DNA from 2 places in the Shewanella sp. W3-18-1 genome. Region 1 is predicted to be linked to the other one. Evidence: predicted binding sites of a transcription regulator. Region 1 holds the regulator's gene; the other holds the start of a gene.
What was found. The regulator sigma-54, encoded in region 1, starts transcription at its own class of promoters, with help from an activator protein. The targets are predictions, from matches to a motif close to GTTGGCACGNNNNTNGNNT.

Region 1 (4,389 bases):
GATCTAAACACTATGATAATGACCTCTGACCGTATCATTTACGTCACAGGGAAAGATTTTAATATCCAAGGGCAAGGCCTTTATGCGGACCTGAACGCGCAGGAAGTCCAATTGACCAGTCAGGTAGTAGGAACCTATGAAGCAAAATAAGATATTACTTGCCAGCTTAATGCTGATAATGAGCATGAGCACTTATGCAAAAGTCGCAGATCTGCAGCAAGAAGTGAAAATCAAGGCTGTGAGCCAAACGGCGGATATTAAAAACAACCAAATCATCTTCTTTGGCCCAGTAGAAGTCACCCAAGGTTCGATTAAAATCAATGCACAAGAGCTGCGCGCATTTTCTGCCGATGGTGAAACCAGTAAAATCTTAGTGGCAACAGGCAACCCCGCGACTTACACCCAAATCTTAGATGACGGTCGCCCTGCATCTGCTAGTGCTAAAGAAATTCGCTATGAAATGGCAACAAGAACATTAACACTCACAGGTTCGGCCTCCCTCGATCAAGCGGGTAGTCAAGTGACAGGTAACCTCATTCGTTACAACATCATTCAACAAAAACTGATCGCAGAAAGCACAGGGAATGGTGATGACCGCGTGATAACCATTATTCAACCCGAAAGCTATCAGGATGATCTCAAACCCCAAACACCCGCAGATAAACCTGTGAAAGAGCAGGACTCTCAATGACCCAAATTACCCTAAGAGCACAAAACCTCGCCAAGAGCTACAAAAACCGCCAAGTGGTTAAAGACGTCAGTCTGACAGTCAAAACTGGCCAAGTTGTTGGTTTGCTAGGCCCAAATGGTGCAGGTAAAACCACGACCTTTTACATGGTGGTTGGGTTAGTAAAAAGCGATAAAGGCCATATTTTTATCGACAATGATGATTTAACAGCAGATCCTATGCATCTTCGCGCCCGCAAAGGAATTGGTTACTTACCACAAGAAGCCAGTATCTTCCGTAAGCTGACCGTTCACGACAATATCATGGCGGTATTACAAACCCGTAAAGAGCTAAAAGACGAAGAACGCGAAGAAGAACTGGAGCACCTACTCGAAGAGTTCCATATTACCCATATTCGCGATAGCCAAGGGATGTCCTTATCGGGCGGTGAACGTCGCCGAGTTGAAATTGCCCGCGCCCTCGCGGCCAATCCCAAGTTTATTCTGCTCGATGAGCCTTTTGCGGGCGTTGATCCGATTTCCGTTATCGATATCAAAAAAATTATCGAACAACTTAAGAGTCGTGGCTTAGGCGTACTTATCACAGACCACAATGTCCGAGAAACATTAGACGTATGTGAACATGCCTATATTGTGAGTCACGGAAACCTGATTGCCGAGGGAACTCCTGCAGAGATCTTAGACAATCAGCAAGTTAGGGCTGTGTACTTAGGTGAACAATTCAGGCTATAGTTACTCCAGCGGAGTCCATAGCATAAAATTATTGCGACTAGACTCCACTCACTGATAACAAACGGCCTCATTCAAAAATAATAACGTAGGGATCAGCGGTAACATGAAAGCGTCACTCCAGCTCAAACTGGGCCAACAGTTAACCATGACGCCACAATTACAACAGGCGATTCGTCTGTTGCAGCTCTCGTCATTGGAATTACAACAAGAGATCCAGCAAGCCTTAGACTCTAATCCTCTTCTTGAGCTGGAAGATGAGCAATTTGACGCACCTACAGAACGCAACCAGAATTTATCAGACACAGATTTCAGCGAATCAAGCCCACTGCCACCCGAACAAGATAGCTCCACTGTTGATACCGCAGAATCCTTGACCAAAGAATCGATGCCAGATGAACTTCCCATGGATACCACTTGGGATGAAGTGTTTACCGCCTCACCCAACTCAGGTTCGGGTGGCAGTAGAGAAGATGACATGCCCTTTCAGGGGGAAACCAGCGAGGGCCTACATGAACATTTAGAATGGCAAAAAAACCTCACCCCCTTCTCTGAAACCGATCTTGCCATTGCCACGGCCATTATTGATGCTATTGATGATCAGGGCTATCTCACCCAAAGCACTGAAGATATTCTCGAAGCGATGGGAAACCCTGAGATTGAGTTGGACGAAGTCGAAGCTGTACTTAAGCGTATCCAACACTTTGATCCTGTTGGTGTTGCAGCAAGAGATCTCAGCGAATGTTTACTGATCCAGCTATCCCATTTTTCGCCGGACACACCACATCTCGAAAATGCCCGCATGTTGATCAAAGATCATTTAGATCTGATCGCTGCTCGCGATTTTAGGCTGTTAATGCGTAAAACCAAACTGAAGGAAGATGAACTTCGGGATGGTATCGCACTGATACAAACGCTGAACCCTCGCCCAGGTTTGTTGATCACACCGATAGATGAAGAATATGTGATCCCAGATGTGTCGGTATCGAAGAAAAATGGCCGTTGGGTGGTAGAACTCAACCCAGATTGCATGCCCAAAATCAATGTAAACCAGCAATATGCCGCCATGGCTCGCAGCACAAAAAGCCAAGCAGATAGCCAATTTATTCGTGGCCATCTGCAGGAAGCCAAATGGTTTATCAAGAGCTTAGAAAGTCGTAACGACACCTTACTCAAAGTGGCCAATTGTATCGTTCAATACCAACAAGGCTTCTTTGAGTACGGTGAAGAAGCCATGAAACCTATGGTACTTAACGATATAGCCGAAGCGGTTGAAATGCATGAGTCGACCATCTCACGGGTCACAACTCAAAAATACATGCATACCCCTAAGGGACTTTTTGAACTAAAATACTTCTTCTCAAGCCATGTCGGGACTGACGATGGCGGTGAGTGCTCATCCACAGCAATCAGAGCCTTTATTAAAAAACTGGTTGCCGCGGAAAACCAGAAAAAACCATTAAGCGACAGCAAGATGGCACAACTTCTGGCAGAACAGGGAATAAATGTTGCGCGCAGAACCATTGCGAAGTATCGAGAAGCAATGCTTATTCCCCCTTCCAATCAGCGTAAAAGTTTATAGCCTACTATGGATATCGGAGGACGTTTCTATGCAAATAAAGCTCATTGGACACCATATCGAGATTACTGAATCGTTACGGGCATATGTAGAGGAAAAATTTTCAAAACTTGAACGCCATTTCGAACAGATCCATAATGTGCACGTTGTGCTCAATGTTGAGAAAATGCAACAGATTGCCGAAGCGCGAATCAACCTCACCGGTGGTGAAGTTTTTGCAACTTCAGAGCATACTGACATGTATGCTGCCATAGACGTCCTGATCGATAAACTTGATCGTCAGGTTATTAAACACAAAGAGAAGTTAACAAAACACTAATAATGGAACTTTGTACCATACTGAGGCCGGAGTGCACTACCTGCGCCACTCCGGGCAGTAAAAAAAAGGTACTGGAACTCATCAGTGACTTAGCCGCTGCCCAGTACCCCACCCTCTCATCTCAAGAGATCTTCGAAAGCCTTGTGGCGCGCGAAAAGATGGGGAGCACAGGTATAGGTAACGGTATCGCCATTCCACATGGTCGATTAACCGATATTACACAACCCATTGCAATACTCGTAAAATGTGAGGAACCGATAGCTTTCGACGCTATCGATAAGCAACCTGTTGATATTTTGTTTGCACTGCTTGTGCCGGCGGATCAATGCCAACAGCACCTAAGCACGCTGTCGTGCATGGCAGAAAAGCTAAGTGATAAACAAATATTAAAACAACTGCGTAAGACGCATGATGAAACGGAACTCTATCAGGTAATCACTGGATGAAACTGGTCATAGTGTCAGGCCGCTCTGGCTCAGGCAAATCTGTCGCACTTAGGGTACTTGAAGATCTCGGCTATTATTGTGTCGATAATCTTCCCTTGCCACTAATAGGCAGTTTGCTTGAGCAACTCAAAGGCAGTAACGATCTTGTCGCCATTAGTGTCGATGTTCGTAATATGCCAGAGCAAGATAAAGTGCTGGTTCAGCAACTTTCTAACCTGCCAGCAGGGACGGAGATTACCAGCTTCTTCCTCAATTCAAGCGATAAAGTGTTACTTAAACGCTACAGTGAAACACGCCGCCTGCACCCGTTATCTAAAAGTCGAGTATCCCTACAAGAAGCCATTAAACTTGAAGGAAAACTGCTCGAACCTATGTCCAAACTGGTAGATCACTACATAGATACTTCAAATTTAAATATCTATGATTTAAGCGATCAAGTCAGACAAATTCTTCTTGGTAGCGTTGATAAAGAATTAGTCATCTACTTTGAGTCCTTTGGCTTTAAAAATGGCATGCCTACAGAAGCCGACTTTATGTTCGATGTGCGCTTTTTACCTAACCCCCATTGGGAGTTAGCATTGCGTCCATTAACAGGCCTAGACGAACCTGTAGCTGAGTTTTTGAATCGC
Region 2 (4,389 bases), 2.3 Mb from region 1:
TTTGGTGTAGCAAAAGTCACAACCAAACATTGATATTTCATAAGCGCCTAAATAAATTGCTAAATCTATAATTGGATGAATAACACTACCATTAGTATATAAACGAAGTTTAGGGTGAGAATTAGCCAAAGCGTCGTATTGCTTATGCTTTGAGTAAGCACAATATTTTTTTCCTTTCCATTTTTCTACTACTTCAGGTGCCAATTTAGGAAAGTATACCAATGAGATGTTATCTGTCTCTTCTATAGGTAAATGGTCAAGGCGAATATTTATATCTATACTAATCACTATGTCTGGGTAGATCCCATGATTTATTAAGCCTCTTAGTGCAGTATCTGCTGCAATCATTAATGGTCTTATGCTTTCAGGTAACTGGCGTTGTTTAAAGAGATAATCATAGTGATCTTCAAGGGTTGGGCCTGATGCGATGACAAAACACTGTGGGTTGCTATGTTGCATGATTAGCAAATTCGCGCTTGGATCATTTTCTATATTTTTTATATTGGCCTTAAATCGAGATTCAACTCTCATATCGTTGATATGCTTTTGATTGACATAGTGGCGATTTAGTTCAAAGATGATCAAATCACGAATAATAGCATTTTCATTGCTAACTAAATTGAGTTCAGGAGTTATTGCAATATATGGAAAACTCAGTGTTTTTCCTGCTTGTTCGTGTAAGGTCAGATTTGGATGATCTAGCCACTCTCTCTGATCGGTATAACAAAGTAATAACGCGAATACTGCCAAATTTAAAATGCATACTTCAATGCGAGTATAGTGAGAGTTTTCAATCAATACGCTAGGTACATCACCCATACCCACCCCATAAACTGTTACTTGGCGAGCATTTGGGGGAAGGGTGTTGATAAAAAGTTGTGCTTCAGCGATGCGGTCGTGACGGCTACTGAGCTGAATACCATTTACACTAATGGTTTGATCGCGGCCTATGACAAGATGGGCATTAAGTTGATCTATTGATTGGCTTTTGATCGCAGCAGCCACAATCGGCCAGCGTTTAGTAATAATATGTAGATTATTGGCAAATAGTTCAGTCATTCCGTTTCCTCGGAAGCTTTTGTTATTTGATATCACCGACATCACTATCTGGTCTCTCCACAGGGACTCGAACCCCGATCGGCCGCTTAGGAGGCGGCTGCTCTATCCTGTTGAGCTATGAAGAGACGAGAGTGATTATACTGGTTTTATCTGTGATTAAAAGGCTTATGATTTAGTTGCTTAAATCTTAATCGCGATGTCGTTTATCTGTACGTTGTAGACAGCATTTTGGTCTACAAGCACCGCGGTTGAGCTTTCTTCACTGACTTGTTCAATTTTGACTGTGGCGCGACTTTTTGTCGCGACAGGACGCATTTCATTGAGTCTGTCTGGCAAGTTCTGTTGTAATACTACTTGGAATTTATCGTTAACACGAATGCCATGTTTTCTGCCTAAATTTAATATTATCCTATCAGCTTGGCGACTCACTACTTGCCCGAGTAAAGGACGGCAGTTGAGTGTGCTATCCAAATCTTGAGTAGCTTGCTGCATTAATTGATTGATATTTCTGCCATATGCCGAGCGCCAAAACCTTTCACTATTAGGCGATACTACGGCTTGTTCTTCAAACTCCCATGGGGCAGAGGTACTGTAACTTTTACTCCATACTTCTTCTCCACTGATCCCGTGGTAGAGATTAAGTTTGAATTGAAATTGTCTTTGTGGGGCTTCATCCCAGATGCCGAGGAAGGTTGATTTAACTGGATCTGTCGAAATATCAATAATTTGTGGCTGAAGAATATATTGGCTGTCGGTTATTTCGCTCAACCAATTTGGTAGCCTATATCCTCGAATATCGACTAAATCTTGGGTAATATCGAGTCTTTCTTTAGCATGTAGGTGGCTAAAACTCGTAGATGAATAGCTATCGATATTATGGCTCAATTTTTCGGAGATAATTTCTTCAAACCCTGAGAGTTGACCGTATCTAAGCTGGGTGCGATCTTTTATTTGCGCTTGAGGTATTAAAATAGCCGCTTTTAATTGCCCATTCGGACATTGCTGCGTAGGGTCTTCATTCAGATCAAGTCGTAGGGAAACATATATTCTTTGGCCTTGGATCCGCTCATTGACCAGTTGAATGCTGATTGCTTGGGCATTTCTATTTATCGCAAAGCTGCTTTGGGTGAGATTGCCATTAGTTGTTTGTTGTTCGCTGGATATTCTTATGCCTGTATTAAGCGTTGCATAACTTACTGCCTGATTGATGGCTTCTTCCCTAGCTTGGGCTATATTGCCATTAATAATCATGGCCTCACCACTGGCTTCGATCCATTCAGCCTGTACAGACATTGAAAGTAAAGTAAGGCTCAAACTAATGATAGAAGCGGATCTTAATATGTGCATCAATTCAGTCCTTAATGCTGTGCCATCACGAATGACGAGATTGTTAATTTAGCCAGTTTACTGACAGACAACGCTATTAGACTAGAAAGCAAGTTTCATGCCTTATTGAAAGGGGACTTTAGATAAAGTTTTACTAATGACTGCCGATAAAGTAGCTATGGATATAATCCCAATGGCAATTTGCTGTCTTGGTCTGGTATTTGCATTTGATATTTCCTGTGTTGTAGCTGTGGCCTAATTATCATTTAAATGGCCAAGAATTCCTTTAGACGAGGTCTGCCCAATGTTAAAACGTGTCATTATTCCCTTAATCCTAATAGTGTTAGGTGGATGCGTTGCTAAATCCGTTGTGCCTCCGAAACCTAGCTTAGTTGATGGCAATGGCTTGCCGCCAACATCGACGATTAATCATTTAGCTCAGCGAATTGTCACAGAGTTAGTTAAACAAAATGATGCACTCCGTTCAGATCAACCCATAGTAGTTACAACACCTGTGTTGGTGGGGGATATGAACAACACTAATGCAATGGCACAACAGTTACAGCAAGGATTAATGACATCACTGCATAGCTTTCAATTTAATGTTGTAGATTTAAACCTTGGTGATGGTTTAAGGGTGACGACAAGTGGTGACTTTATTTTGACGCGGGATTGGCAAAAGTTATCAAACAATCTCCCCGTTGAACATTTAGTCGTATCGACGATGAGCCCCACAACAAATGGCATGGCAATCAATACACGTATTGTTAATGTAAGTAACAATCGCGTGGTTTCGGCTTCTCAGACATATGTGACTCAAAAAGAAATGCCCAACTACATGCAACCATCTGAAAAAGTAGTATCCCAAAATGGCATTTTATATAGGCAAACAGGTTCAGGTATGAATGAAGTACGTGTGTTAGGAGATGGAAAATGAAACGATACCTCTTACTCGTCGCAGTGCTTTTGTTAAGCGGCTGTGCAACGAAAGACCGATACGTACAGTGGGAAGATGTGCCGCCACCGAGTTTTCCTAAACTCACTGCAATTGGCTACGCGCCCTTAGCGACACAACCCGCTAAAGAGCAATCGCAAAAAGTGTTGATGGCTATGCAGGCATCAAAAATTGTGGCTTACCGCGAATTAGCCGAACAAGTTTATGGGCAAAAAATTACGGCAAATAGCAGTGTGAGTGAGTGGATGTTAACGGACGATAATGTAAAAGCTTCGGTTTCTGGAGTCATACGCGGGGCTAAAGTTGTAAAAAGTTATCCCGCTGGTGAGCATTATGTTACTGAGTTAGAACTTGATTTTTCTCAAGTTTGGGCTCTTTATCAACAACAAAACCGTCCACAAAAAGTTAAAGAAGTCACGTATTTTTAGGCATGTCATACCCAAATATTGATTTCACTTTGGCAAATTTTTGCGTCTAAAATACTAACGCTTTTGGAGCTTTTGATCGCGAAGCAAAAAGCGGAGTTATGCTACTCAAATGAGGAGTTGCGTGCATGAAGGTAAGTGCATGTCAGCTAAACTTTTTAGCTGGATCTCTGTTGTGATTGAGCGTTTGTGTTGAAAAGATCCTGTGGGAAAAGTTTTGTCCTATATCACCGTAAAACGTCAATCTTTCGTATCAATCCCTTTCTTATAAACACATTGACCGCGCATTTGCGCGGTTTTTTAGGTTATTGATTTTGCAGGCGATTATTTTGCGAGAGAGAGACTAGCTGAAATAGAGATTAAGCTTTTAAATCATTACCTAAACTTGAGATTGTTGAGGTTTTACCTTTATCGTTATAGGTAAGGCTAGTGGCATTGCGACTGGCTTGCAGGGCTTGAGCAAAGCGATTTAGACTCGCTAAGTTCATCTCGATCAAACTGGCATTTTGTTCATTCAGTTCTTTGCATTCGGTTAACGCTCGTTTAACCTCTGCCATTTTATCGTTAAGATCAGGTTGTTGTGTTAGCTGAGATTTATCGTTGTGATTGGCCAGCAGCTCATCA

Region 2: SPUTW3181_RS07260 (FlgO family outer membrane protein) is a predicted target of sigma-54. The motif match lies at 2,594-2,612, and genes of this name have one in related genera.

Annotation. Positions count from the first base shown of each region.
Region 1 covers NC_008750.1:3,934,736-3,939,124, forward strand. The annotation lists gene lptC (LPS export ABC transporter periplasmic protein LptC) at 1-150, shown strand, start outside; gene lptA (lipopolysaccharide transport periplasmic protein LptA) at 137-691, shown strand; gene lptB (LPS export ABC transporter ATP-binding protein) at 688-1,419, shown strand; gene SPUTW3181_RS17950 (RNA polymerase factor sigma-54) at 1,523-2,998, shown strand; gene hpf (ribosome hibernation promoting factor) at 3,027-3,314, shown strand; gene ptsN (PTS IIA-like nitrogen regulatory protein PtsN) at 3,317-3,760, shown strand; gene rapZ (RNase adapter RapZ) at 3,757-4,389, shown strand, end outside.
Region 2 covers NC_008750.1:1,585,730-1,590,118, forward strand. The annotation lists gene SPUTW3181_RS07245 (motility associated factor glycosyltransferase family protein) at 1-1,059, opposite strand, end outside; tRNA gene SPUTW3181_RS07250 (tRNA-Arg) at 1,109-1,184, opposite strand; gene SPUTW3181_RS07255 (flagellar assembly protein FlgT) at 1,240-2,406, opposite strand; gene SPUTW3181_RS07260 (FlgO family outer membrane protein) at 2,690-3,322, shown strand; gene SPUTW3181_RS07265 (LPP20 family lipoprotein) at 3,319-3,768, shown strand; gene SPUTW3181_RS07270 (flagella synthesis protein FlgN) at 4,125-4,389, opposite strand, start outside.